3 regions of the Acidovorax sp. K2F genome follow, and region 1 is predicted to be linked to each of the others. Evidence: predicted binding sites of a transcription regulator. Region 1 holds the regulator's gene; each other region holds the start of a gene.

Region 1 (9,614 bases):
GCGCTCGTCGCCCTTGAGCGTCTTGGCCTTGGCGTCAGCGTTGCAGGTTTTCATCTTGTCCTGCTGGGTGGCGGGCTTGTTGCTCAGGCAGGTCTTCATGAAGGCCTTGCGCTCGTCGCCCTTCATGTCTCCGGCGTCCTTGTTGCAGGTCGCCATCTTCGATTGCTGTTTGGTAGGGGCCTTAGCGTCTTCGGCGGCGTGGGCACCAAAGCCCAGTGTCAGCGCCAGGCCGAGTGCAGTCAGGGAAAGAAGCTTTTTCATGGAATCTCCTGGTGTGAATGCGTTATGGGGGGTCCCGGCGGCATTGCACCATAGAACATGGCGCGCGACAACGCGGACCCGTCATCACAACCCTGCGCGGGCCCTGGTGGCCGCGGCTGCATGAAAGGCTTTCAGTGCCGTGTGGATCTGCCGGGGGTCGTGCGCCAGGCCACCCAGGGCAAACACCACATCCCCCCGTTGCTGCCAGCGTTTGAGTGCCTTGACGATCACACCCCGTGCGGAGTCTCTGTGGCCGGGGCGCAACTTGACCAAGATCACGCCTTCGTAGTCGTCCAGGTGCGCACGTTCCATGGCCTCCCAGGTCACGGTGTGCGGGTCGTCCTGGCGCAGATCGGTGATACCGGTGGCGTCAATGACCACCGCCGGGTCTTGCTCCCGGTAGGCCTCCAGGGCGGACCGGCCCAGGGTTCCGCCCACACAGAAGGAGACGAATGCGGCACACAGGCAGAGGGCCGTGAGCAGTCGGTCGTTCGATACAGACGCCCAATACAGCGAGAAGGCCAGGCATACCGCCATCAGCAGCACAAAAGGCACCTGAAACACCAGGGTCCAGCGGCGCCGATAGAGCAGGATGGGCTGGGGTTGCACGCGCACTCTCCGGTTGAAAGGGCATTGCGGCCCATTGTGCCTTTCGCTGCGGGATGCCTCCTGGCGGCGCGTCTGGCGCCCTGCTGCTGGCAGACCCGTAAAATCCACCGATGCTCACAGCCAAAAATGAATTGCTCGCTGCGCTCGCAGCCGAGCTGGAAAACCTGTTCCCCGGCGCTGGCGCCAAGGCAGCCTTTGAATCTCCCAAGGTGGCGGCCCATGGCGACTTCGCCTGCACCGCGGCCATGCAACTGGCCAAGCCCCTCAAGCTCAACCCGCGCGCACTGGGCGAGCAGCTCAAGGCCGCACTCGAAGCCACGCCCGCCTTTCAGCGCTGGGTGTCCGCCATTGAAATCGCGGGCCCGGGCTTTCTGAACATCCGCCTCCAACCCGCCGCCAAGCAGGAAGTGGTGCGTGAGGTGCTGGCTGCGGGCGAGCGCTTTGGTTACCAAGCCAGCAACGGCCAGCAGGTGCTGGTCGAGTTCGTGTCGGCCAACCCCACGGGCCCGCTGCACGTGGGCCACGGCCGCCAGGCCGCGCTGGGCGATGCGATTTGCAACCTGTTCAGCACCCAGGGCTGGAAGGTGCACCGCGAGTTCTATTACAACGACGCAGGCGTACAGATCGACACGCTGACCAAGAGCACGCAGCTGCGCGCCAAGGGCTTCAAGCCTGGCGACGACTGCTGGCCCACCGACAGCGAGAACCCGCTGGCCAAGAACTTCTACAACGGCGACTACATCGCCGACATCGCCGAGGCCTTCAAGGCCAAGGCCACCGTGAAGGCTGACGACCGCGAGTTCACGGCCAACGGCGATGTGGAGGACTACGACAACATCCGCCAGTTTGCGGTGGCCTACCTGCGCAACGAGCAGGACAAGGACCTGCAGGCCTTCAACCTCCAGTTCGACGAGTACTACCTCGAATCCAGCCTGTACACCAGCGGCCGCGTCGAGGCCACGGTGAACAAGCTCGTAGCCAACGGCAAGACCTACGAGCAGGACGGTGCGCTGTGGCTCAAGTCCACCGATTACGGCGACGACAAGGACCGCGTCATGCGCAAGCAGGACGGCACCTTCACCTATTTCGTGCCCGACGTGGCGTACCACATTGCCAAGTGGGAGCGCGGCTTCACCAAGGTTGTCAACATCCAGGGCACGGACCACCACGGCACCATCGCCCGCGTGCGCGCCGGCCTGCAGGCGGCCGATGTGGGGATCCCCAAGGGTTACCCCGACTACGTGCTGCACACCATGGTGCGGGTGGTCAAGGGCGGCGAAGAGGTCAAGATCAGCAAGCGTGCCGGCAGCTACGTCACGCTGCGCGATTTGATCGAGTGGACCAGCAAGGATGCGGTGCGCTTCTTCCTGCTCAGCCGCAAGCCCGACACCGAGTACACCTTCGACGTGGACCTGGCCGTGGCACAGAACAACGACAACCCCGTGTACTACGTGCAGTACGCGCATGCCCGCATCCAGTCGGTGCTGCGTGCGTGGCAAGAGGCGGGCGGTGGTGATGTGGCTTCGCTCAAGGATGTGGACCTGTCCGCCCTCGAAGGCCCGCAGGCCCAGGCGCTGATGCTGCAACTGGCCAAGTACCCCGAGATGCTCACCGCCGCCGCCGACGGTGAGGCGCCACACGATGTGACCTTCTACCTGCGCGACCTGGCCGCCAGCTACCACAGCTATTACGATGCCGAGCGCATCCTCGTGGACGACGAGGCTGTGAAGAAGGCGCGCCTGGCGCTGGTCGCTGCCACCGCCCAGGTATTGCACAATGGCCTGGCCGTGCTGGGCGTGTCGGCCCCGGCCAGAATGTAAGCAGTTACTACCAATATGAAAAAGCAACAGACGGGCGGGACCATTGTCGGCTTCATCGTCGGGGTCATCGTGGGCCTGGGCGCGGCGCTGGCCGTGGCCGTGTACGTGACCAAGGTGCCGGTGCCCTTCCTGAACAAGGGCAATGGCCGCGGCGCCGACCTGGACGCAGCGGAGTCCCAGAAAAACAAGAACTGGGACCCGAACTCGCCGCTGTATGGCAAAAACCCGGCCCGCCCTGCGGCGCCAGCGGTGGCAGCAGCCGCGTCAGCCCCTGCATCGGCACCGGCACCCGAGGTGCGCGCCGCCGCGTCGGCTGCCAAGCCTGCCGCGAGCAAGCCAGACGCCAAAGCCGAGGCCAAGGCCGAGAGCAAGCCGGGCGCTGACCCGCTGGGCGATCTGGCCGTGGCCAAGGCCGCGGCCAAGGGCAGTGTGGACCCGTTTGACTACTTTGTGCAGGCGGGCGCCTTCCGCACCCAGGCCGACGCAGACGCCCAGCGCGCCAAGCTGGCCATGCTGGGCTGGGAGGCCCGTGTGAGCGAGCGTGAGCAAAATGGCCGGGCGGTCTTCCGGGTGCGCATCGGTCCTTTCACCAAGCGTGACGATGCCGAAGTGCTCAAAGAGAAACTCGATGGCGCCGGGCTGGAATCGGCGCTGGTGCGTGTGCAGCGCTGATCGGCCTGTGGCTGTGAACAGGGGCCTGTGCATACAGCGCCACCACCAGGGCTGAACTTTTTGTAAAGGGATGTCTCACATCCCGCATACCTGAACCAGGAGAGTCTTTGTCATGAAACGCCGTGAGTTTTCTTTGTCCGCCGCCTCGGCGGTTGCCGCTTCTGCCCTGACGCTGCCAGTGGCCAACCCCGCGATGGCGCAAGCCCGCCAGTTCAAGGAGGGCAAGGACTTCAAGCGGCTGGACAAGCCCGTCGCCCCCGATGCGCCGGCTGGCAAGGTCGATGTGATCGAGTTCTTCTGGTACAGCTGCCCCCACTGCAACGCCTTCGAGCCCACGCTGGACGCCTGGGTCAAGGCTGCGCCCAAGGACCTCTCCATCCGCCGCGTGCCCGTGGCGTTCAACGCCAGCTTCGTGCCCCAGCAAAAGCTGTACTACACGCTCGAAGGCATGGGCAAGCTCGAAGCCCTGCACGCCAAGGTCTTCCGCGCCATCCACGTGGAAAAGGCCAAGCTCGCCAAGGACGACGAAATCCTGGCCTGGGTGACCCAGCAGGGCGTGGATGCGGCCAAGTTCAAGGAGGTCTACGGCTCCTTCAGTGTGGCCAACCAGGTGCGTCGCGCCTCGCAGCTGCAAGATTCGTACGGTGTTGAGGGCGTGCCTTCCATGGGTGTGGCAGGCAAGTACTACACCGACGGCACGATGGCCGGCAGCATGCAAACCGTGTTGCAGGTGGTCGAATACCTGGCGGCCACGGCACGCAAAGCCTGATGATGTGCCGACCCTGTCGGCAAGTTGTCCCAAAGGCCCGCTGACGCGGGCTTTTTTTTCGGGGTGGGTACCATCGGGTGGCTACAATCATTGCAAGATTCGTGCCCTATGACCCACCGCCTACTCCCCCTCCTTGTGCTCGCAGCCTTGACCGGCCTTGCGGGCATGGCACATGCCGAAAAGGCTGACCGTGCCAAGCCCATGAACATCGAGGCCGACGCCCTGCGCCACGATGAACTCAAGCAGACCAGCGTGTTCTCGGGCCGCGTGGTGATGACCAAGGGCACCATCGTGCTGCGCGGCGCGCGGCTGGATGTGCGCCAGGACGCCGACGGCTACCAGTACGGCGTGGTCACGGCCGAGGCGGGCAAACGGGCGTTCTTCCGCCAAAAGCGCGACACCGTGGCGGGGGCGCCTGACGAGTTCATCGAAGGCGAAAGCGAAGTCATCGAATACGACGGCAAGGCCGACAACGTGCGCTTCATCACCCGCGCCGAACTCCGCCGGTACCGTGGGTCGGTATTGAACGACGAGATCACCGGCGCCGTGATCGTCTACAACAACCTCACCGATGTGTTCACCGTCGATGGCCAGAAGGCACCAACGTCCTCTGCCGCAGCGGGCGACACACCAGCGCCCGGTGGTCGTGTGCGCGCCGTGCTGGCGCCCAAAGACCCTCCGCCCGGCGCGGCAGCCCCGGCCCCAGCGCCTGACGCGCCCGCACCGGCGCTGCGCCCCAGCAACAGCCTTGGCGGCGGCGCCAAGTGAGCGGGCCTGCTGTGAGTACCGGTCCTGACTCCCAGGCGGGTAGCCGCCTGGAGGTACAGCATCTGGCCAAATCCTATGGCAGCCGCAAGGTCGTCAAGGATGTGTCGCTGGTGGTGCAAAAAGGCGAGGTTGTGGGGTTGCTCGGCCCCAACGGCGCGGGCAAGACCACATCCTTTTACATGATCGTGGGCCTGGTGCGCAGCGATGCAGGCGATATTCGCATCGACGGCCACTCGGTGGCCCACATGCCCATCCACCGCCGCTCTCGGCTGGGTCTGTCGTACCTGCCGCAAGAAGCCTCGATCTTCCGCAAGCTCACCGTCGAAGAAAACGTGCGTGCGGTGCTGGAACTGCAGCGCGCCGATGACGGCCAGCCGCTATCGCGCGACGCCATCGAAGAGCGCCTGACGGCACTGCTGCAAGAGCTGCGTGTGGACCACCTGCGTGCCTCGCCCGCGCTGGCGCTGTCCGGTGGCGAGCGCCGCCGCGTCGAGATCGCCCGCGCCCTGGCCACCCAGCCGCGTTTCATCCTGCTGGACGAGCCTTTTGCCGGCATCGACCCCATCGCAGTGATCGAGATCCAGCGCATCATCGGCTTCCTCAAGGCACGCGGTATTGGTGTGCTCATCACCGACCACAACGTGCGCGAGACGCTGGGCATCTGCGACCACGCCTTCATCATCAGCGACGGCCGCGTGCTGGCGCAGGGCACGCCGTCCGAGATCGTGGACAACGCAGAAGTACGCCGCGTGTACCTGGGCGAGCATTTCCGCATGTGATGAAGCCTGGACTGTCGCTGCGCGTCTCGCAGCACCTTGCATTGACCCCCCAGCTCCAGCAGTCCATCCGGCTGCTGCAGTTGTCCACGCTCGAACTCTCGCAGGAAGTCGAGCAGATGCTCGACGAAAACCCGTTCCTCGAACGCAATGCCGACGAAGCCCCGCGCGAGGAGTTTGGCCTGGAAGCCGCCGACACGCCCGCGCAGGCCGACGACTACAGCGCCGATGATGCTATGTTTTCAGGAGCTGTCAGCGCAAGCAGTACTAGCGCTGAGAGCCAAAACGAGGCTGAAATCCCCAGTGGAGGCGCCGACGAGCCCGACTGGAGCGGTGACGGCACCGTCGAGATGGCGCCCAACGACGCCGAGTGGGGTGGCGACGCCCCGGCGCGCACCCGCAACGATGCGGAAGGCGACGAGGCCGACGCCACCGAGCTGGCCCGTTCGCACGAATCGCTCACCGCCTTTTTGCACCGCCAGGCACTGTCGCTGAGGCTGTCTGAAGTGGACACTGCCGCGCTGCGTTTTCTCATTGAATCGCTGAACGACGACGGCTACCTCGAAGAGCCTCTGGAAGAACTCGCTACCAGCCTGGCCGGGCCCGACGACCTGGAACAGATCGAAGAACTGGTGCACCGCTTCACCGTGGCCCAACGTCTGCTGCAGAGCCTGGAGCCCGTGGGCGTGGGCGCGCGCAACCTGGCCGAATGCCTGACGCTGCAGCTCACCGCGCTGGCGGCCGACGAAGACAGCGACGCCGACCCCGAGACCGTGCAGACCGCGCTGCGCATCTGTCAGCAGCCGCTGGAGATGCTGGCCCGCCGCGACATCCGCCGCCTGACGCAGCTGTGCAGCGAAGGTGGCGTGGCCGGAGAAGAACGCACCCGATCTGCCATGGCACTCATCGCCCGCCTGGAGCCTCGCCCTGGCCGCCGTTTTGCCGACGTAGAGCGCAACATCATCATCCCCGACGTCATCGTGCGCAAAGCCGGCCGTGCCAACGGGCGGGACGGCCAGCACAACTTCATCGTGCAGCTCAACCCCGATGTGATGCCCCGTCTGCGCGTGCACGACATCTACGCCGGCGCGCTGCGTGGCCATAAGGGCGGCGAAGGCCACCAGGGCATGCAGCAGCGCCTGCAGGAGGCGCGCTGGTTCATCAAGAACATCCAGCAGCGTTTTGACACCATCCTGCGCGTCTCGCGCGCCATCGTCGAGCGGCAGAAGAACTTCTTCACCCACGGTGAATTGGCCATGCGCCCCCTGGTGCTGCGCGACATCGCCGACGAGCTGGGCCTGCATGAGTCCACCATCAGCCGCGTGACCACGGCCAAGTACATGGCCACGCCGATCGGCACCTACGAGCTGAAGTACTTCTTTGGCTCTGGCCTGGGCACCGAGACTGGTGGCAATGCGTCCAGCACGGCCGTGCGCGCACTGATCAAGCAGTTCGTGTCCGCCGAAAACCCGGCCAAGCCGCTGTCCGACAGCCAGATCGCCGAGATGCTCAAGGAGCAGGGCATCGAATGCGCACGCCGCACCGTGGCCAAGTACCGCGAGGCGCTCAAGATCGCGCCAGCGAATTTGCGCAAAGCGCTTTAGCGCTGCCGGCGTGGAGGCGCGCGAGTGTTCTCTGGCCGTCCAGGCGACGGTTCGGTGCTGGGCTATTTGCGCGCCATGAATACCGCGTCATATGCTTGTGGCGTGAATCCTGCGATCTTCTGGCCGTTGGTCAGCAAGACCGGTACGCCTCTGGCCCCCAGCTGACTGAACGCCGCCTTGCCAGAAGGCGTGTCGATATCCAGCTCCCGATAGGCGATGCCCTTGCTCGCCAGATAGGCCTTGGCCGCCTTGCAGTAGCCGCACCAGGTGGCCATGTACAGCACCACATCGCCCCGAGGAGCCGCAATCTGTGGAGTGTCCGGAGTGGCTGTTTTGGGGGCAGGGCCCGCCCCCGGTACCACGCTGACCGGCAGGTTTTCCAGCTTCATCGTTTTCTCTACGGCACCGGCCGTGGGAGGCTTGTCGCTGTAAACCACCCTGCCGTCCGTACCCACTGATTTGTACAGCGTCTGGGCGTTGGCTGCCAACGGCACCACGGCCAGCGCCAGGGTGGTCAACAGGGTCCGAACAAAAGGGCGCATGAAGGGGCTCCGGTAAAATCCACTGCCCGAGAGCATACGAGACAGTGGCGCCCGGCCCACAGGACTCGTGCGCAACACTCCCCTGCAGTGGCCTGGGCACCACGCTGTGGATGGGATGGCGTCCCCCTGTGCTTCCCATCTGGCGCCTGGAAGGGCAGACCCTGTCTTTCGCGCAATGCGCTATGTCCGTCGCTGGCACCTGCCTTCGCTTCCTGTTTTGCCCTCCCACTTCCCGCACCATGGCCCGCATCGTCTTCGACCTCCCACCGCACTTCGACTTTGCCACTGAACTGCAGATCTACATCAGCCACGTGAACCAGGGCGGGCATCTTGACAACGCGCAGTTGCTCAGCCTGGTGTCTGAAGCGCGCGTGCGCTTTTTCCAGTCGCTGGGATACCCCGAGGCCGATGTGGGCGGTCTGTCCATCGTGGTCGGCGACATCGTGGCGCAGTACAAGTCCGAAGGTTTCCATGGCGAGACCATGCGGGTGGAGATGGCGCCAGCGGATTTCAACCGCTATGGGTTTGACCTGGTCTTTTGCATGACCGAGAAGACCTCAGGCCGCGAGGTGGCGCGCGGCAAGATCGGCATCGTCTTCATCGGCAAGGCCGACCGCAAGGTGGCACTGATCCCCGAATCTATCCGCCAATTGCTGCTGGCCCGCGCAGGCACGCCGGATTCCCATGCATTGTCCGAGCGCGTATCCTCCCTATCGACATGAACCAACTCCAACTTTTTCTCCCCTGCGCCGCGGGCGTCGAGGGCTTTCTGGCCGACGAGGTGCATGGCATCACCGGCCTCACGGGGCAAGACCTGCTGGTGGGCCGGGGCGGCGTGCTGCTGCGCGCCTCATGGCGCCAGGCCATGCAGCTCAACCTGCACAGCCGCCTGGCCCAGCGCGTGCTGGTGCAGCTGGCGCACCGCCCCTACCGGTCTGAGAACGACCTCTACGCCATGGCCAGCGAGGTGGCCTGGGAGATCTGGTTCACCACGCGCCAGACCTTCAAGGTCGAGGTGACGGCCCAGCACAGCCCGCTGCAGAGCCTCAACTTTGCGGGCCTCAAGGTCAAAGATGCCGTGGCCGACCGCTTCCGCCACAAGAGCGGCGTGCGGCCCGACGTGAACACCCAGTGGCCCGATGTGCGCATTCACCTGCACCTGACCACCGACGAGGCCACGATCTACATCGACACCTCGGGCGAGCCGCTGTTCAAGCGCGGCTGGCGCGAGGATAAGGGCGACGCGCCGCTCAAGGAAACCCTGGCCGCCGCCATGATCGCCGCCAGTGGCTGGGACCCGCATGGCGACAACCCCCAGCCCCTGTACGACCCCTGCTGCGGCAGCGGCACCATCGTGGTCGAGGCCGCACAGATCGCCTGCCGCATCCCGGCGGGCATGTTGCGGCGTTTTGCGTTCGAGAAGCTGTTGCCGTTCCAGGCGCATGTCTGGGGCGCTATTAAAAACGAAGCTGAAAGCGCAATACAGACCAGCGCAGTGCCCATTTTTGGCAGTGATGTGGCCTTCCGCATGGTCGATTTTGCGCAGCGCAATGCCGAGCGCGCAGGCGTGGCCGAGGCCGTGCAGCTGCGCGGCGGCGACGCCCTGCAGCGCATGCCGCCCTGCGACCAGCCCGGCGTGATGCTGCTGAACCCACCCTACGGCGAGCGCATTGCTGCCGCAGGTAGCGCCGGCCGCAACGCCAGCGAGCGCGCCGCCGACCGCGCCCAGGGCATGGCCGTGGGCCGCGAAGAGGCGCAGACCGAAGACGGCGGTGAGTTCTTCAGCCAGCTGG
Region 2 (9,614 bases), on a different contig from region 1:
GTAGCGGTACTCATGACCCCCGCCCTGGTGGCATTGGTGGCTGCGCGGCGGTTTCCGGATCTGGAGCGCAAGAAGGGCGGGTCCTTCGTTGCGAGTGTGGCCTGGTCGGTAGGGTCCACGGTGTTGGCGCTGGTGGCGCTGGTGGTGTCCGTTCCGCTGTGGCTGGTGCCGCCGCTGGTGCTCATCCTGCCGCCGCTGATCTGGGGTTGGCTGACCTACCGGGTGATGGTGTTCGACGCCCTGGCAGACCACGCCAGCAAGGAAGAGCGCCTGGAGATATTCCGCCGCCATCGCAGCAGCCTGCTGGCCATTGGCATCGTCACGGGCTACCTCGGGGCAGCGCCCAGCATTGTGTGGGCATCGGGCGTGGTGTTTGCCGCCGCGTTTTTTGTGCTGGTGCCGCTGGCGATCTGGATCTACACCCTGGTGTTCGCGTTTTCCTCGCTGTGGTTCACGCACTACGGTCTGGCCGCCCTGCAGCGCTTGCGTGCCGAGCGGGCCACGATGGCGCCGATGACCGGGCCCGCCCCATTGGCCGAAGCGGCCGCGCACCCCAAAGACGCGCCAGCTCTGAACATGGCGGCACCCCCAGCCCCCGCGCTGCCGCCCCCTGCAAATCCGAACCCTGGAGACAATCCACTATGACCCCCACCTTTGGTCTCATCATCGTCGGTGACGAGATACTGTCGGGCAAACGGGCCGACAAGCACATGCCCAAGGTGATCGAGCTGCTATCGGCGCGGGGCCTGTCGCTGGCCTACGCCGACTATGTGGGCGACAGCCCGGACCGCATCACGGCCACTTTGCAGCGGGCGTTCGCGTCGGCCGATGTGGTGTTCTCGTGTGGCGGCATTGGTGCAACCCCTGACGACCACACGCGGCAATGTGCTGGACGTGCCCTGGGCCGGGATCTGGCCCTGCACCCAGAAGCCGAGGCGCTGATCCGCGAACGCATGCAGGATGTGGCGCGCGAGCAGGGCGTGCCCTATGAGCCCGACCGGTCCGACAACGTGCACCGCCTCAACATGGGCATGTTCCCGGTGGGTGCGCGCATCATCCCCAATCCCTACAACAAGATCCCCGGCTTCAGTTGCGACGGGGCTGGGGGCGGTGCCGTGCACTTCGTTCCGGGCTTCCCAGTCATGGCCTGGCCCATGATCGAATGGGTGCTGGAGCACCACTACGCAGCCCATTTCAACCGGGCACCGCAGACCGAGCAGTCGGTGGTGGTTTATGGTGCGATGGAGGCAGCCTTGACGCCCCTCATGGAGCAGATTGAAAAATCGCACCCGGATGTGCGGGTGTTCAGTTTGCCCAGCGTAGATCATCCACAATACGGGCGGCATATCGAACTGGGTGTCAAAGGGCCCGCGTCCTCGGTGCCTGCTGCATGGCAGGCTTTGAAAACAGGATTGCACGAATTTGGTGCAAATTGCGGCCCTGAATTGGTGCGCAACCTGTGAGACTCAGATTTGGTAGATGGATTGCACCGTATTGGTGCTTTTTGGCGCATGCCACGCCGACCTGTCGCGGGTAGCGCTCCTTCATAGTGCGGTGCTGCACTCGGCTGGCACGCAAACTGCTTTTATTTCGGCAAACTCTTTTTTCAACAAGCGCTTTATCCAGGAGAACCTGATGGCCAAGACCGTTGCAGACGTGATGAAGATGGTGAAGGAGAACGAAGTCAAGTTCGTTGACTTCCGTTTCACCGATACCCGTGGCAAACAACAGCACACCACGGTGCCCGTCTCTCACTTCGACGAAGACAAGTTCACTTCGGGCCATGCCTTTGACGGCTCGTCGATCGCCGGTTGGAAGGGCATTGAAGCCTCCGACATGCAGCTGATCCCCGACCCGAGCACGGCCAACATCGATCCGTTCTTTGAAGAAACGACGCTGATCCTGACCTGCGACGTGATCGAGCCCACCGACGGCAAGGCCTACGACCGCGATCCCCGCTCCATTGCCAAGCGCGCTGAAGCCTACCTGAAGGCCTCCGGCCTGGGCGATACGGCCTACTTCGGTCCCGAGCCAGAATTCTTCATCTTCGACGGCGTGCGCTGGAGCACTGAACCCAACAACACGTTCTACGAAATCGAAGAGTACGAAGCCCCCTGGAACACAGGCGCCAAGCTCGAAGGCGGCAACCGTGGCCACCGCCCCACCGTCAAGGGCGGCTATTTCCCCGTGCCTCCTGTTGACAGCACGCAAGACATGCGCGCCGAGATGTCCCTGATCCTCGAATCCCTGGGCATTCCGGTCGAAGTGTTCCACCACGAAGTGGCGGGCGCTGGCCAGAACGAAATCGGCACCAAGTTCAGCACGCTGGTCGAGCGCGCCGACTGGACGATCCTGCAAAAGTACGTGATCCACAACGTGGCCAACGCCTACGGCAAGACCGCCACTTTCATGCCTAAGCCTTACCACGGCGACAACGGCTCCGGCATGCACGTGCACCAGTCCGTCTGGAAGGACGGCAAGAACCTGTTCGCTGGCGATGGCTATGCTGGTCTGTCGGACTTCGCGCTGTACTACATCGGCGGCATCATCAAGCACGCCCGTGCCCTGAACGCCATCACCAACCCCGGTACCAACAGCTACAAGCGCCTGGTGCCTCACTTCGAAGCACCGGTGAAGCTGGCCTACTCGGCCAAGAACCGTTCCGCTTCGATCCGTATCCCTTACGTGGCCAACCCCAAGGGCCGTCGCGTGGAAGCCCGCTTCCCCGATCCACTGATGAACCCCTACCTGGGCTTCGCAGCCCTGCTGATGGCCGGTCTGGACGGCGTGGAAAACAAGATCCATCCTGGCGAAGCCGCTACGAAGGACCTGTACCACCTGCCTCCAGAAGAAGACAAGCTGGTGCCCACCGTGTGCCACAGCCTGGACCAGGCCCTGGAACATCTGGACAAGGACCGCGCGTTCCTGACCAAGGGTGGCGTGTTCACCGACAGCATGATCGACGCCTACATCGATCTGAAGATGAACGAAGTGACCCGCTTCCGCATGGCAGTGCACCCTGTCGAGTACGACATGTACTACTCGCTGTAATCGTCTGCCTGCAGACCATTGCTCAAGAAAAGGCGGCGCAAGTCGCCTTTTTTCATGGGCGGGCGGCGGCGCTACCTGCGCCGAACGCGTGCGGCGGAACCAAGACGCCAGGTGTTGCATCCGTATACACAGCCCTTCAAGGGTCTGCCCTTGTTGGATTGGAGATGTAGGGTGATTGGGGGATACTCCCCTGTCCCCTGCATGTCAGTGCGAGGAAACCGAATGAATAAAACGCTCATCACCCTGCTCCTCATTGCCGCCACCGTCCCCGCAGTCCAGGCGCAAGACCGCATCTACCGTTGCGGCAACGAATACACCAACAACGCCCAGCAAGCCAAGGAGCGCGGCTGCAAGCTGGTGGAGGGCGGCAACGTTACCGTGGTGCAGGGCACCCGCCCAGCGTCTGCCGCAGCTCCTGCAGCGGGTGGTGCGGCAGCCCCGTCGTCTGCGACCTCGCCCGCAAACGCTCCACGCGTCAGCAACAACGAGCAAAAATCCCGCGACTCGGATGCCCGCGCGATTCTGGAGTCCGAGCTGCGCAAGGCGGAAACGCGCCATGCCGAACTGCTCAAGGAATACAACAACGGCGCCCCCGAGCGCAACGCACTCGATCTGCGCAACCCCCAGCGCTACACCGAACGCACGGCCGAACTCAAGGCCAGCGTGGCCCGCAGCGAGAGTGACATTGCGGGTATCAAGCGCGAGATTGCCCGCCTGCCTGCCCCTGCTGCACCCACCAACTGATAGCGGTGATTGCGTGTGAGTGCCCCTTCTTCCTTCGACCTTCCCGGCACTGACACCGGGCGTTTTCATTCCCTGGACCTGATGTCCACCCTGGTGGCGGTGCTGCGCGCTGACGATGGCGCGGTGCAGTTTGCCAATGCCGCGCTGGAAAACACACTGGGCCTCTCGCGCCGTACCCTGGAAGGGGCGGACTTCTCCACCTTCTTCACCGACCCGGCACTGCTGCAGACCGCACTGGCGGGCGCCCGGGGCAAGGACTTTGCCGCGCTGCGCTACGAGGCCAGCCTGAAGCGCCTGCACCAGGACCCGGTGCCCGTGCACGTCAACGTGGCCGATGCCGAGCAGGTGGGCGAAATCCTGGTGGAGCTGTGGCCGCTGGAGCAGCAGGCCCGCCAGGACCGCGAAGAGCGCCTGCGTGACCAGGCCCAGGCCAACAAGGAGCTGATCCGCAACCTGGCCCACGAGATCAAGAACCCGCTGGGCGGCATTCGGGGCGCGGCACAGCTGCTGGAGATGGAGCTCGACAACCGGGAGCTCACCGAATACACCCAGGTCATCATCCACGAGGCCGACCGCCTGCAGAGCCTGGTGGACCGGCTGCTCGCGCCCCATCGCCACCCCCACCTGGTGGGCGATGTGAACATCCACGAGGTGTGCGAGCGCGTGCGCTCGCTCGTGCTGGTCGAATACCCGCAGGGCCTCAAGGTACAGCGCGACTACGACACCTCCATCCCCGAGTTTCGTGGGGACCGTGCGCAGCTCATTCAGGCGGTGCTAAACATCGTGCAGAACGCGGCCCAGGCGTTGTCAGAGCGAATCGCCAAAGGCGATGCCGTGATCACGCTGCGCACGCGCGTGGCCCGCCAGGTCACGTTCGGCCGACAACGCTACCGGCTGGCACTGGAATTGCATGTCATCGACAACGGACCGGGCGTACCCGATGCCATCAAGGAGCGGATTTTTTATCCACTGGTATCGGGTCGGGACGGCGGATCAGGGCTGGGGCTGACGTTGGCGCAAACCTTCGTGCAGCGTCACCACGGGTTGATCGAATGCGACAGCGTACCGGGTCGCACCGACTTCCGAATCCTGATCCCCTTGCCCTGACAGCGCATGACGGTCCCTGACACGCAACCACAGGGAAGGTAAGAAAAACATATGAAGCCGATCTGGATAGTAGATGACGACCCCTCGATCCGCTTCGTCCTGGAAAAGGCGCTGGCGCGCGAGAACCTGCCCACGCGCAGCTTCACGCACCCCCGCGAAGTGCTGGACGCACTGGCCGATGTCACCGCAGGCGACCCCGCGCGCCAGGGCCCCCAGGTTCTGGTGAGCGACATCCGCATGCCGGGAGGTTCGGGCCTGCAACTGCTGGAGAAGGTGCGCGAGCTGCAGCCCGGCCTGCCCGTCATCATCATGACGGCGTACTCCGACCTCGACAGCGCTGTGTCGGCCTTCCAGCGCGGCGCGTTCGAATACCTGCCCAAGCCGTTTGACCTGCCCAAGGCGGTGGAGTTGATCCGCCGCGCGGTGGAAGAAAGCCAGCGCGAAGAAGTCACCGAAGAGCGCCAGACCGCGACCCCCGAAATGCTGGGCCAGGCGCCCGCCATGCAGGACGTGTTCCGCGCCATCGGGCGGCTGTCGCAAAGCCAGGTCACGGTGCTCATCACCGGCGAATCGGGCTCGGGCAAGGAGCTGGTGGCGCGCGCGCTGCACAAGCACTCGCCTGTGGCAGACGGCCCCTTTGTGGCCATCAACACGGCTGCCATCCCCAAGGACTTGCTGGAGAGCGAACTCTTCGGCCACGAGCGCGGCGCGTTCACCGGCGCGCAGACCCAGCGGCGCGGCCGCTTCGAGCAGGCCGAGGGCGGCACGCTGTTCCTCGACGAAATCGGCGACATGCCGTTTGATTTGCAGACGCGCTTGCTGCGCGTGTTGTCCGACGGCCAGTTCTACCGCGTGGGCGGCCATGCGGCCGTCAAGGCCCATGTGCGTGTGATTGCCGCCACCCACCAGAACCTGGAGCAGCGCGTCAAGGAAGGCGGCTTCCGCGAGGACTTGTTCCACCGCCTCAATGTGATCCGCCTGCGCCTGCCCGCGCTGCGCGAGCGGCATGAAGACGTGCCCATGCTCACGCGCCACTTTCTGCAGCAAAGCGCGCGGCAGCTGGGCGTGGAGCCCAAGCGTATTGCCGATTCGGCACTGGCGCGGCTGGAGCAGTTTGCCTTCCCGGGCAACGTGCGCCAGCTGGAGAACATCTGCCACTGGCTCACGGTGATGGCGCCCGCGCAGGTGATCTCGCTGCAAGACCTGCCCCCCGAAGTGCTGGAGGCCCCGGTCTACCAGCCGCCGGTGCGTGCAACGGCGGGCGCCGAGCCTGCGGCGGCCACGGTGACATCGATGCCGGTGGCCCCGCTGGCGCCTGTTGCGCCAGTAGCGCAGCCTGTACCCGAATTGGTGGGGGGCCTGCACCCTGCAGCGCAGGTGTCCGCTCCAGTGTCGGCGTCTGCACCTGCGGCCGTTGCGTCCTGGTCGGCCGACGCCGCCGTAGCCCCTGTGGCTGCCGCCCACAGCTGGGAGCAGGCACTGGAAACCGAGGCGCAAAAACTGCTCGCAGGCGGCCAGCCCGAGGTGTGGGATGCGCTCACGCGGCGCTTTGAGTCGCGCCTGATCCGCACGGCCCTGGTGGCCACCCACGGCCGTCGCATGGAGGCCGCGCAGCGCCTGGGCATTGGGCGCAACACCATCACCCGCAAGATCCAGGAGTTGGGTCTGGACGCGCCGGAGGAAGTATGAAAATGGCCGCAGGTGCATGTTTATCATGCCTCTGCAGCTATTGAAATCGTAGCAATGCAAGGTGCCACTACATCGCTGGTGGCATCGCTGCAACCTGGCCCGGATGCGCGCTGCGCATCGCACTGCATGGCGGGCCATGTCCTACATGCAGGCCCTCCCTGGGCCGACCCGGCACTCCGGAGGTGGCTTCAACAATGAAGTCACTGTCAACCAACCGGAGATGTTCCTATGTCGGATTTCAACGATGCCAACCGTGACCCCTTGACCAATGAGCCAGGTGCTCACCCCGTCGGAACGGGCGTGGGCGCCGCCCTCGGGGGCGCCGCTGCCGGGGCTGCTGCAGGTGCTTTTGGCGGCCCGATCGGCGCTGCCATTGGTGGCGTGGCGGGTGCTGTGGCGGGCGGCCTGGCAGGCAAGGCTGCTGCCGAGGCCGTCAACCCCACCGAAGAAGACGCGTACTGGCGCGAGACCTACCACCGCGAGCCCTACTACGTGGGCGGCCGCACGTACGACCAATACCGTCCTGCCTATGAACTGGGCTGGTCGTCGGTAGGCCGCTACGAGGGCGACTTTGACGCCATCGAGCCGCGCCTGGCCGACGACTGGCGTGCACGCCACGGCAGCGACGGCCTGGCCTGGACCGATGTGCGCCCGGCCACCCGCGCCGCGTGGGAGCGCGCCGCCAACCGCACTGCGCTGGCCAGCGACCGCCCGATGGACGTGATCGACGCCGAAGACGTGGTCGATGTGCTCAACGACCTGCTGGAGTCTGCACGTGACGGCGAATACGGCTTCCATGCCTGTGCCGAGCACGCAGAGTCGGGCCAGCTCAAGGGCATCTTCCAGCGCCACTCGCGCGAGTGTGCGGCTGCCGCCGTGGAGCTGGAACACGAGATCCGCCGCCTCAATGGCGACCCCGCGCAGGGGGGGACCGTGGCGGGCGCGTTGCACCGGGGCTGGGTGTCGGTGAAGACCGCTTTGTCCACCCAGGACGACAAGGCCGTGCTCGAAGAGTGCGAACGTGGCGAGGACGCTGCGGTGGCCCGCTACCGCAAGGCGCTGAAGGCGACGCTGCCTGCCGATGTGCGCGCTCTGGTGGAGCGCCAGGCCCAAGGCGCCCAGCGCAACCACGACGAGGTGCGTGCGCTGCGCGACGGGTTCTCGCCCCGTCCCTGATCCCAGGTGCCAAGGGCGACCCTTGGGTAAACCGCACCTGACCGTGCGTCGGTTGCTGCGCTGAGGGCTGACCCCAAGAAAAAGGCTGCCAGAGCATTCCTCTGGCAGCCTTTTTTGCATCGCGTGCGGAGCGGCTCAAGGGTGCATCAGGCGCTCATCGTGACAACCACCGGCGCATGGTCGCTGGGCTGTGGGTTCTTGCGCGGGGCGCGGTCCACCACGCAGGCCGTCACCGTGGGCTTGAGGGCCTCGCTCACCAGAATGTGGTCAATGCGCAGGCCCCGGTTTTTCTGAAAACCCAGCATGCGGTAGTCCCACCAGGAATAGCTCTTCTCGGGCTGCTCGAACATGCGGAAGGCATCGGTCAGCCCCAGGGCCAGCAGGGCCTGGAAGTGGTTGCGCTCTTCGGTGGTGTGGTGGATGGTCTCGCGCAGGCCCTCGGGGTCGTACGAGTCGCGGTCTTCGGGCGCCACGTTGAAGTCGCCCACCAGCACCAGGCGCGGGTGGGCGGCCATCTCGGCGCGCACCATGTCCTGCAGCGCCTGCAGCCAGCGCATCTTGTAGGCGAACTTTTCCGAGCCCGGCTCCTGGCCGTTGACGAAGTAGCCGTTGAGCAGGCGCAGCGGGCCTGCCGGCGTGTCCAGCGTGGCGGCGATGACGCGGGCCTGCTCGTCGCCAAAGGCGGGGATGTTGCGCACCACATCGCGCAGCGGGTGGCGGCTCAGGATGGCCACGCCGTTGTAGGTCTTTTGGCCGAAGGCCACGGCTTCGTAGCCGACCTCTTTCAACGCGTCGTGGGGAAACTTGTCGTCGGTGAGCTTGAGCTCCTGCAGGCACAGGGCATCGACCGGGTTGGCGGCCAGCCAGGCCAGCACCTGGGGCAGGCGCACCGACAGGGAGTTCACGTTCCAGGTGGCAATTTGCATGGTTTTTGGCCGGTAGCGCTAGTGGATAATGCGCTGGCAGCTATCAAAATGTGAGTAGATGAGGGATGGGGCAGAAGCGTCAGGCGCGGCGCACACGGGTCACAAAGCTGAACGGCAGCCCGTTGGTGCTCACGTGGTGCTCGCGGGCGGTTTCTACCCATTCTGCGCCCAGCACAGGGGCATAGGCATCGCCGTCAAAGTCCTGGGCGATCTCCGTCACCTCCAAGCAGTCCGCCAGGGGCAAGGATTCGGCATAGATCTGCGCGCCGCCAATGATCCACACGGTTTTGCCTGCGTCGCACAGCGCCAGGGCTTCGGCCAGGCTGCCTGCGCGGTGGGCACCGTCGGCCTGCCAGTCGGCCTGCCGCGTCACCACGATGTTGGTGCGGCCGGGCAGGGGGCGAAAGCGTGCGGGCAGCGAGTCCCAGGTCTTGCGGCCCATGACCACCGGGCAGCCCTGGGTGAGCTGCTTGAAGTGCGCCATGTCCTCGGGGATGTGCCAGGGCAGGCGGTTGTCCTTGCCGATGACGCCGTTGGCCGCGCGGGCGTAGATGAGGTGCAGGGGCATGGGGCTCGCTCGGTGCGTGAGTGGGGAGGGGATCAGATGTGCAGGAACGCCAGCGCGCCCACACCCAGGCCCACGGCGGCCACGCCGTACATGCCGTATTCCAGCCACTTCTTCTTGGTCAGCAGCGCAATCGCGGCCAGGGCAATCGCCACCTGCAGCGCGGTGGTGGCCTGGGCCCAGCGGTGGTGCTGGTGCATCTGGGCCTCGCTTTGCTGATCGAAGGCGTGGGCATCGGCCTCCAGCTTTTCGGCCGCGGTCTTGATCTCGTTCTTTTCTTTTTCGTAGCGGTCGATCTTGGCCTGGTATTTGACCTTCTCGGCTTCAGCCGGGGTCAGGTCACGGGCCAGCTCGGC
Region 3 (9,614 bases), on a different contig from region 1:
GTGCGCTGGTGGACATGCTGGTGGCCAACAACGTCAAGACCATTGCCATCGTCTACATGGACGACCTGTTTGGCCTGGAGAACTTCGCCGCGCTGAACAACGCGCTCAAGAAGACCAGCATCCAGGTGCTGGAGCGCAAGAGCTACCCGCTGGGCGTGAAGGACCTGGCGCCCGTGCTGCGCGGCATCAAGGACCAGAACCCCGACGCCTTCATCGGCATCACCTACCCGCCCGACACCATCCTGGCCAGCCGCCAGGCGCGCGAGGTGGGCCTGAACCCCAAGTTCTTTTACGCATCGGTGGGCACGGCCTTCCAGCTGTACAAGAACGTGATGCAGGCCAACACCGAAGGCGTGATCGGCATGGGCTCGTGGAGCGTGAAAACCAGCCCCGAGGCCAAGGCGTACTTCGACGCGCACGTGAAGAAGTTCAACAAGGAGCCCGACCGCTGGGCCAGCGGCCATGCCTGGGCAAGCCTGCAGATCCTGCAGCAGGCCGTGGAGAAGGCGGGCCTGGACCGCAAGGCCCTGCGCGAGCACATCGCCAAGAACGAGTTCCAGACCATCCTGGGCGGCATCCGCTTCCAGGGCAGCGAGAACGCGTCCATCCCCGGCACCGTGAGCCAGTGGCAGGGCAGCGACTTCGAAGTCGTGTGGCCCAAGGACCGCGCCACCGCGCAGTTGAACACCGCGAAACCAGCCTGGAAATAACAAAGTGTCTCTGACTTCCTGGGCCGAACTGGTAGCCAGTGGCCTCATTACCGGCGGCATCTATGCGCTGGTGGCCATGGGCCTGAACCTGCAGTACGGGCTAATGCGCATCATGAACATCTCGCATGGCGAGTTCCTGATGCTGGGCGCCTTCCTCACCTGGTCCGCGCACACCCTATGGGGCATCTCGCCGCTGCTGCTCATGCCGCTGGCTTTCATCGCATTGTTTGTTTTGGGGGTGGTGGTGCACGCGCTGTGCTTCAAGCGCCTGGCAGCGCGCGCGCCCAATGTGGACGTGTTCGAGGCGCGCAGCCTGATGGTGGGCTTTGGCCTGATGTTCCTGGTGCAGAACACTGCCCTGCTGATCTGGGGCGGTGACCTGCGTGGCTATGAATACCTGGCCGACCCGGTGCAGATTGCGGGCATGCGTTTCACTGAAAACAAGCTGGTGCTGTTTGGCGTGGCACTGGCGCTGTCGGCCGCGCTGATCGCGCTGCTCAAGCTCACGCTGCTGGGCAAGGCCGTGCGGGCACTGATGCAGTCGCCCACGGGCGCGCAGTTGGTGGGCATCAACACCCGGCGACTGCATCCCATGATGTTCGGCATCGGCCTGGGCCTGTCGGGCGTGGCGGGAGCGCTGCTGTCGATGACGTATGAGATTTCCCCGTCGATGGGGGAGCCCTACACCGTGACGGCGCTCATCGTCATCACGCTGGGCGGCTTTGGCAGCCTGGCGGGCAGTCTGGCCGGCGGCTTGCTGCTCGGCGTGGTCGAGGCGCTGGGCATGCACTTCAGCAGCCCGTCTCTCAAGATGCTGCTGAGCTATGCAGTGTTCATCGGCGTGCTCATCTGGCGCCCCAACGGACTGTTCTCCAAAAAATGACTTCCCTTCATTCCAACAAGCCTTGGCTGGCCTTGGCAGCGGGGGTGGCGGTGGTCGCCACCCTGCCCTGGCTGGTGTCCGAGTTCGCCACCTCGGTGCTGCTCAGCTGCCTGATGTACATCGCGCTGGCCACCAGCTGGTCGCTGTTCTGCGGTGCCACCCGCTACCTCTCACTCGCCACGTCGGCCTTCTTCGGCATTGGTGCGTACACCAGCGCCACGCTGCTGGGGGTGCTTCCCTGGCCGCTGGTGATTCTGAGCGGCGCCCTGATCGCCACCCTCGTGGCCGTGGTGATGGGCGCCGCCGTGCTGCACCTGCGCGGCACCTACTTTGCCGTGCTCACCTTCGGCATGACCGAGCTGATCCGCCATGCGGTGACCTTTGTCGAAAAGCAGGTCTCGGGCACGGTGGGCCGCGTGCTCACCGTGGTGCCCAGCAACGAGACGGTGTACCTCACGGTGCTGCTGATCGCCGCTGGTGCCATTGCCACCTCCATCGCCATCCAGCGCAGCCGCTTTGGCCTGGCACTGTCGGGCATCGGTGCCGACGAGCAGCGTGCGCAGACGCTGGGCGTGGACACGCGCCTGGCCAAAATCATGGGCTTTGGCATCACTGCCGCGTTTGCCGGTGCTGTGGGCGCTGCCATGGCGGTGCGCTGGACGTACATCGAGCCGGCCGCGGTGTTCAGCCCGTTCATCGGCTTCCAGACGGTGCTGATCGCACTGATCGGCGGCGCGACCAGCATTGGCGGCCCGGTGCTCGCGGCCATCGTGTTCAGCCTGCTGGCCGAAACGTTGCGCCTGCAGCTGCCCTACGGCTACATGATGGTGCTGGGGCTGCTGCTGATCCTGTGCGTGATGTATCTGCCCAATGGCCTGGCCACGCTGTGGCAACGGCGCAAGCCCGCTGCGGAGGCGCACCATGGCTGAGGCACTGCTGACCATCGACAGCGTGACCGTGCGTTTTGGCGGCCTGACCGCCGTGGACGGCGTGAGCGCCACGCTGCACGCGGGCGAGCTGATCGGCATCATCGGCCCCAACGGCGCGGGCAAGACCACGTTCTTCAACGCCATCTCCGGCGTACAGCCACCCACGTCAGGCACGCTGCACTGCGGGGCGGATGACCTGACCGGCAAGGGCCCGCACCACTACGCGGCCCACGGCATTGCGCGCACCTTCCAGACGCCCCGCGTGTTCCCCGACATGACGGTGCGCGACAACGTGCGCTTTGGCATGCAGTTCGCAGGCCGCCACCGCCAGGGCCCGGTGGGCCTGCGCAATGAAGACGAGATCCTGGCGATGCTGGGCCTCACGGCGCTGGCGCAACGCCCTGCCGCCGATGTGACGCCATCGCAGCAGCGCCTGCTGGAGATCGGCATGGCCCTGGGCACACGCCCGCGCCTGCTGCTGCTCGACGAGGTGGCCGCGGGCCTGACCGAATCCGAGGTGGACGCCATGGCCCAGCGCATCCGCCGTCTGCGCGATGACTGGGGTCTGACGGTGGTGTGGATCGAGCATGCGGTGACCACGCTGCTCCAATACGTGGAGCGCGTGCTGGTGCTGCACCAGGGCCGCAAGATTGCCGACGGCACGCCCGCCGAAGTGGTGCGCGACCCCCATGTGATCGAGGCCTATCTGGGTGACGAAATGACAGCCACCAGCGAAGGAGCCACGGCATGAGCGGCGCACACCTCACCGTGCAGAACCTGACCACGGGCTACCACGGCTTTCAGGTGCTGCAGGACCTGACACTGGAAGCCGCGCCCGGCATCACCGTCATCGTGGGCCCCAACGGCGCGGGCAAGACCACGCTGCTCAAGGCCCTGGCGGGCCTGCTGCCGCGCCAGGGCGCGGTGACGCTCGACGGCCAGGCCGTGCCTGCGATGAACGCCACGGCCTGCGTGCAACGCGGCCTGGCGCTGGTCGCCGAGGGCCGCCAGCTCTTCCCACAGATGACGGTGACCGAGAACCTGGAGCTGGGCGGCTGGCTGGTGCCGTCGCGGGTGCGCGCCGAGCGGTTGCACCAAGCGTTTGAAGACTTTCCCCGCCTCAAGGAACGCGCCACACAGCTCGCCGGCACCATGAGCGGTGGCGAGCAGCAGATGGTGGCCGTGGCCCGCGCCATGATGAGCGGGCCGCGCCTGTTGATGCTGGACGAGCCCTCGCTGGGCCTGGCGCCGCGCATGGTCGATGAGCTGCTCGCCATCGTGCAGCGCATTGCCGCACAGGGCGTCACCGTGCTCATGGTGGAGCAAAACGTGCGCAAGGCACTGCAGATCGCGCAGCGCGGCTATGTGCTGGAGCGAGGACGCATCGTGGCGTCTGGCGAGGCATCGACCCTGCTGCAGTCCGACGTGGTGCGCCAGGCCTACCTCGGCGTGGCCTGAATACCTTCCCCCTTTTTTCATCTGTTCTTTTTCAGGAGCTTTCATCCATGACTGCCATTGCCATGTTGATCAACGGCGAGCGCGTGCAAGCCACCGGCGGCGCCACGTTTGAGCGTCGCAACCCGCTCGATGGTTCGGTCGCCACCACGGCACCCGCTGCCAGCGTGGCCGACGCCAAGGCCGCTGCCGACGCAGCCGCCAAGGCCTTCCCGGCCTGGTCGGCCCTGGGGCCCAACGCGCGCCGCGCGCTGCTGCTCAAGGCAGCACATGCGCTGGAGGCCCGCACGGCCGACTTTGCGGTGGCCATGGCGGCCGAGACCGGCGCCTCGGGCATGTGGGCGGGCTTTAACGTGCACCTGGCTGCCGGACTGCTGCAAGAAGCCGCCGCCCTGACCACGCAGATTGCAGGAGAAGTGATTCCGTCCGACGTGCCCGGCAGCCTGGCCATGGGCGTGCGCCAGGCGGCGGGCGTGGTGCTGGGCATTGCGCCCTGGAATGCACCGGTCATCCTGGGCGTGCGCGCCATCGCCACGCCGCTGGCGTGCGGCAACACGGTGATCCTGAAGGGGTCGGAGCTGTGCCCCGCCACACACGGCCTCATCATCGAGGCGCTGCAGGAGGCCGGTTTGCCCCCCGGTGTGGTGAACTTCGTGACCAATGCACCCGTCGATGCGGGCGCCGTGGTCGAGGCCATCGTGGCCCACCCGGCAGTGCGCCGCATCAACTTCACCGGCTCCACCAAGGTGGGCCGCATCATTGCGCAGACCTGCGCCAAGTACCTCAAGCCCGTGGTGCTGGAACTGGGCGGCAAGGCCCCGCTGCTGGTGCTGGATGACGCCGATATCGACGCCGCCGTGGCGGGCACCGTGTTTGGCGCGTTCGCCAACTCGGGCCAGATCTGCATGTCCACCGAACGCATCATCGTGGACAACGCCGTGGCCGACGAGTTCGTGGCGAAGCTCGGCGCGCGTGCCAAGGCCCTGCCCCTGGGCGACCCACGCAAGGGCCCAGTGGTGCTGGGATCGGTGGTGGACATGACCACCGTGCACCGCTGCAACGCCCTCATCGACGACGCACTGGCCAAGGGCGCCAAGCTGATTTGCGGCGGCAAGAGCGACAGCACGTTGATGCAGGCCACCGTGCTCGACCATGTGACGGCAGAGATGGACATCTACCGCGAAGAATCGTTCGGCCCTGTCAAGCCCGTGGTGCGCGTGAATGGCGTGGAAGAAGCCATTGCCTGCGCCAATGACAACGAGTTCGGCCTGTCATCCGCCGTGTTCAGCCGCGATGTAGCCAAGGCGTGGAATGTGGCCGCACGCATCGAGTCGGGCATTTGCCATGTGAACGGCCCCACGGTGCATGACGAAGGCCAGATGCCTTTTGGCGGCGTGAAAAGTTCGGGCTATGGCCGCTTTGGCGGCATGGCCGGTGTACGTGAATTCACCGAACTGCGCTGGATCACGGTGCAGACCACGCCACGCCACTATCCGTTCTGAGCATCAAAAAAGATAGCACCTAGCGCATGATTTACCTGCGCCAAGTGCCACTTTTCTTCAAAATCACACGGTGATGGCATCCAACGGCCAGCGCGGCTTCACGTCAAAGGCGTAGTCGGTGTTGGCCTGCTGCTGCCCTACCTGCAGCCGCATGGCCGCTGCCATGGCAATCATGGCGCCGTTGTCGGTGCACAGGTGCAGCTCAGGGTAGTGCACGCGCACCTTGGCCGCAGCGCAGGCCGCATTGAGTTGCGCACGCAGGTGCCGGTTGGCCCCTACGCCACCGGCGACCACCACACGTTTCAGGCCGGTCTGCTTGAGCGCGGCCAGCGTCTTCTTCACCAGCACTTCGACAATCGCAGCCTCGGTGCTCGCCGCCAGGTCGGCCTTGCGTGCTTCCAGCTCATCGCCCAACTTCTTGGCCTGCGTGAGCACGGCCGTCTTGAGCCCGGCAAAAGAGAAGTCGAGATTGCCGCTGTGCAGCAGCGGGCGTGGCAGCTTGAAGGCCGTGGCATCGCCCTGCTCAGCCAAGCGCGACAGCGCAGGGCCACCGGGGTAGCCCAGGCCCATGAGTTTGGCGGACTTGTCGAACGCCTCGCCAGCCGCATCGTCAATGGTCTCACCCAGGATCTCGTAGCGACCCACGCCATCCACCCGCATCAGCTGCGTGTGGCCGCCCGAGACGAGCAGGGCCACAAAGGGGAACTCTGGCGGGTCGGCGCTGAGGAAGGGCGACAGCAGGTGCCCCTCCAGGTGGTGCACGCCCAGCACCGGCTTGTTGAGCGCTGCGCCCAGCGCGCAGGCCACGCCAGCGCCTACCAGCAGCGCACCCGCCAGGCCCGGGCCGCGCGTGTAGGCCACCACGTCCACATCGGCCAGCGACTGGCCAGACTCGGTAAGCACCTGCGTGGCCAGCGGCAGCACGCGGCGGATGTGGTCACGGCTGGCCAGTTCGGGGACCACGCCGCCATAGGCCTGGTGCATCTCGATCTGGCTGTGCAGCGCATGCGACAGCAGCGTAGGCACGGCATTGCCCGTGGAACGGACCAATGCCACGCCCGTCTCGTCGCACGAAGATTCAATACCCAGGATCAGCAAGCTCATGCCCCGAGTGTAAAACCCGGGGCCGATCCGTCCCGGAGGGCTGTTTACCAGCGGTCTGACCGCATGCGCAACTCCCAGTTGCCGCTGCGCAGCTCGTACACACCCACGGCACCGTAGCGTTGCTCTCCCTTCTCATCCCAGGTCATGGTGCCAATCACCGGGGCATAGCCGTTGATGCTGTGCAGGGCCTTGGTGATTTCCTTGGGGTCGGCGGACTTGGCTTTCTGGATGGCTGCAGAGAGCACATACGTGCTGTCGTAGCTGTAGTGACCACCGTAGGCCGGAGGCTTCTTGAAGGCGGCGATGTACTTTTCAAGGAAGGGCTTGCCGGTGGTGAACTCCTTGGCTTCCAGCACTGGCGAGGTGGCGTACAGCCCCTGCACGATGCCTGCGCCCTTGGTCATGTCGGTGGTCTTGATGGTGTCGCCACCCAGCAGGCTGACCTTGGTGTGGTCTACCTTCTTGAGCGCTTCGAGCAGCGCCAGGGCCTGGAAGTCGTTGAGGGTAGAAACAATCACTTCCACGTTGGCGGCCTTGAGTTCACCGGCCAGCTCGTCGAAGGCCACGGTCTTGTCGTCGAACGACTTGCGCACCACGACTTCCTTTTTCTCGGCCTTGAGCTGTTCGGCCGCGCCATCGGCCAGGCCCTTGCCGTAGGGGGTGCCGTCGTCCAGCGCGGCGTAGCGGTTGGCGCCCAGCTGCGTGGCCGCAAAGGAGCCGATGGCGCGCGCCTGCAAGGTGTCGTTGGCCACCATACGGAACGTGGTGGGGAACCCGAGCTGCGTGAACTTGGGATTGGTGGAGATGGCGATCTGTGGAATGTCCTTGGCGGCGTAGATGGGGGCGGTCTCAATGCTCACGCCCGAGTTGAGGTGGCCCACCACGGCTACCACACCCGCATCCACCAGCTGCTGGGCGACCGCCTTGCCGGTGGTGGCGTCGGCCTTGTCATCCACGGACACGACCTCCAAGGTCACGCGCTTGCCGTCCACGGTGTAGCCGGACTTGTTGAGTTCCTCAACCGCCAGCTTCACGCCATTGAGCAGATCCTGCCCCAAGGCACCCAGCGGGCCGCTCAAAGGCTGTGCAACACCAATTTTGATGGTGTCCGGCACCTTGCCGCATCCGGTCAGGAGTGCAGCAGTCGCCACTGCGGTCAAGGCCAGGCTGGCCGAGAAGCGGCGCCGGTTCATGTGCTTGTTCATGCAAAAAACTCCATTTCAGTGTGTCTGTGTGACCAGATGTATATGCGACGCCCTGCTGGGTGAGCTACCGGGTATGCCCTCCCACGGTGTCAGTATTAGCAACTTTCAGGCCCCACAACGGGGGCCAGGGCACCCAGGCCTGGCGGGCCTGGGGCCGGTATGGGCCTTGCGTGAAAGCCCATCGCAACGGCGCTCTGGGGCCGTGCACCACCCCGGCGCACCAATTTGTGGCGTAAAAATTGCTTATGCTTACGGGTATGAATGAGGCTTTGCGCATCGTGGTGGTTGCCCCGGATCTGGCAGTCGCCGACCCTGACGACGAACACGCCGTGGAGCAGGCGGAGCGATCGCGGGCGCTGCGCATCGGGCTGCTGGAGAACAACTTCAACCTGGTGGCCACGCTGCCCGCCGACGTGTTTCTGAGCGAGCGCATTGCCCAGCTGCAGCCCGACCTGATCATCGTGGACGCCGAGAGCGAGGCCCGCGACGCGCTAGAGCATGTGGTGATGGCCACACGCGACGAACGCCGCCCCATCGTGATGTTCACCAACGATGAAGACACCTCGCACGTGAAGGACGCGGTGGCGGCCGGTGTGTCTGCCTACATCGTGGCGGGCCTGGCACCGCAGCGCATCCGCCCCATTCTGGACGTGGCCATGGCCCGCTTCCAGCACGAACAGGCTTTGCGCGCCGAGCTGGCCGACGCCAAGACCGAGCTCAAAGACCGCAAGACCATCGACCGCGCCAAGGGCCTGTTGATGCAGCGCCAGGGCCTGACCGAACAGGCCGCCTACGAAAAGCTGCGCAAGACCGCCATGGACAAGGGCCTGAAGCTCGTGGACGTGGCTCAGCGCATGCTGGACGTGATGGATCTGCTGGGGTAAAACCAGAGAACAACCCCCTGAGCGGCTGCGCCGCTTCCCCCTTCTCTCGAATGATTGCGTCATTCGGGAAGGGGGACGATGCCCTCGCTGCGGTGCGGCCCTTGCTTGGCATCCCTCGCCTGGGCCGCGCCCAATTCCAAGGCCCCTCCCAAATGGTGCGCCGCACAAAGGCAGTGCGAACACACTGATCACCACAAGAACATCCCTGCTGCAAGCCCCGCAGGCGTGTAGCGCTTATTGATCAAGCGCAGACAGCTATCTATTCCATAGCAACCAACGCTCCAACATGGCGCAGCGCACGCTGGCACGCGCTTTGCATTGCACAGTGCAAGACCAATGCAGGTCTGACCACTGACAGCACTGACCCAACGGCGGGCCGGTGCTGGCAAGGAGCCCCGGACCCGTTCCAGGCTCCACCCAGGACAAAGGCGTCCCCACCCGCTCCCGGCGTTGCTTTGATGCAGCCGGGCGCGGTGTGAGGACGCCTTTTTTGTTTTTCACGCCACCAGGGATGCCCTATGACCGATCTGTTGAAAACCAGCCTCAACCGCCGCACCGTGCTGCAGGCCGCCACCGTGGGCGCTGTGGGTGTGAGCCCCGCGCTGCGCGCACTCGTCCACGCAGCGGGCTCCGACGCCCCCGAGAAGAAGGAGGTCAAGATCGGCTTCATCCCGCTGACCGACTGCGCCAGCGTGGTCATGGCTTCGGTGCTGGGCTTTGACAAGAAATATGGCGTGACCATCGTCCCCAACAAGGAAGCCAGTTGGGCCGGCGTGCGTGACAAGCTGGTGAACGGCGAACTGGACTTTGCCCATGTGCTCTACGGCCTGGTCTATGGCGTGCACCTGGGCACCGCTGGCCCCAAGAAGGACATGGCCGTGCTCATGAACCTGAACAACAACGGTCAGGCCATCACCCTCTCCAAGGCCCTGGCCGACAAGG

Evidence for each region. The regulator sigma-54, encoded in region 1, starts transcription at its own class of promoters, with help from an activator protein. The targets are predictions, from matches to a motif close to TGGCANGNAANCTGCTTT.
Region 2: glnA (type I glutamate--ammonia ligase) is a predicted target of sigma-54. The motif match lies at 1,569-1,586, and genes of this name have one in related genera.
Region 3: N4G42_RS17695 (ANTAR domain-containing response regulator) is a predicted target of sigma-54. The motif match lies at 8,017-8,034, and genes of this name have one in related genera.

Annotation. Positions count from the first base shown of each region.
Region 1 covers NZ_JAOBSQ010000056.1:41,755-51,368, reverse strand. The annotation lists gene N4G42_RS22575 (PsiF family protein) at 1-261, opposite strand, end outside; gene N4G42_RS22570 (hypothetical protein) at 346-870, opposite strand; gene argS (arginine--tRNA ligase) at 981-2,690, shown strand; gene N4G42_RS22560 (SPOR domain-containing protein) at 2,706-3,362, shown strand; gene N4G42_RS22555 (thiol:disulfide interchange protein DsbA/DsbL) at 3,475-4,131, shown strand; gene lptA (lipopolysaccharide transport periplasmic protein LptA) at 4,240-4,899, shown strand; gene lptB (LPS export ABC transporter ATP-binding protein) at 4,896-5,678, shown strand; gene N4G42_RS22540 (RNA polymerase factor sigma-54) at 5,678-7,279, shown strand; gene N4G42_RS22535 (glutaredoxin family protein) at 7,342-7,821, opposite strand; gene N4G42_RS22530 (acyl-CoA thioesterase) at 8,061-8,543, shown strand; gene N4G42_RS22525 (class I SAM-dependent RNA methyltransferase) at 8,540-9,614, shown strand, end outside.
Region 2 covers NZ_JAOBSQ010000030.1:4,393-14,006, forward strand. The annotation lists gene N4G42_RS09195 (EI24 domain-containing protein) at 1-645, shown strand, start outside; gene N4G42_RS09200 (competence/damage-inducible protein A) at 642-1,463, shown strand; gene glnA (type I glutamate--ammonia ligase) at 1,636-3,051, shown strand; gene N4G42_RS09210 (hypothetical protein) at 3,274-3,795, shown strand; gene glnL (nitrogen regulation protein NR(II)) at 3,877-4,902, shown strand; gene ntrC (nitrogen regulation protein NR(I)) at 4,954-6,591, shown strand; gene N4G42_RS09225 (ferritin-like domain-containing protein) at 6,820-7,767, shown strand; gene xth (exodeoxyribonuclease III) at 7,914-8,693, opposite strand; gene N4G42_RS09235 (dihydrofolate reductase) at 8,773-9,261, opposite strand; gene N4G42_RS09240 (DUF4337 domain-containing protein) at 9,294-9,614, opposite strand, start outside.
Region 3 covers NZ_JAOBSQ010000048.1:19,743-29,356, forward strand. The annotation lists gene N4G42_RS17655 (amino acid ABC transporter substrate-binding protein) at 1-710, shown strand, start outside; gene N4G42_RS17660 (branched-chain amino acid ABC transporter permease) at 715-1,593, shown strand; gene N4G42_RS17665 (branched-chain amino acid ABC transporter permease) at 1,590-2,522, shown strand; gene N4G42_RS17670 (ABC transporter ATP-binding protein) at 2,515-3,273, shown strand; gene N4G42_RS17675 (ABC transporter ATP-binding protein) at 3,270-3,980, shown strand; gene N4G42_RS17680 (aldehyde dehydrogenase) at 4,028-5,479, shown strand; gene tsaD (tRNA (adenosine(37)-N6)-threonylcarbamoyltransferase complex transferase subunit TsaD) at 5,543-6,583, opposite strand; gene N4G42_RS17690 (branched-chain amino acid ABC transporter substrate-binding protein) at 6,628-7,788, opposite strand; gene N4G42_RS17695 (ANTAR domain-containing response regulator) at 8,046-8,672, shown strand; gene N4G42_RS17700 (CmpA/NrtA family ABC transporter substrate-binding protein) at 9,191-9,614, shown strand, end outside.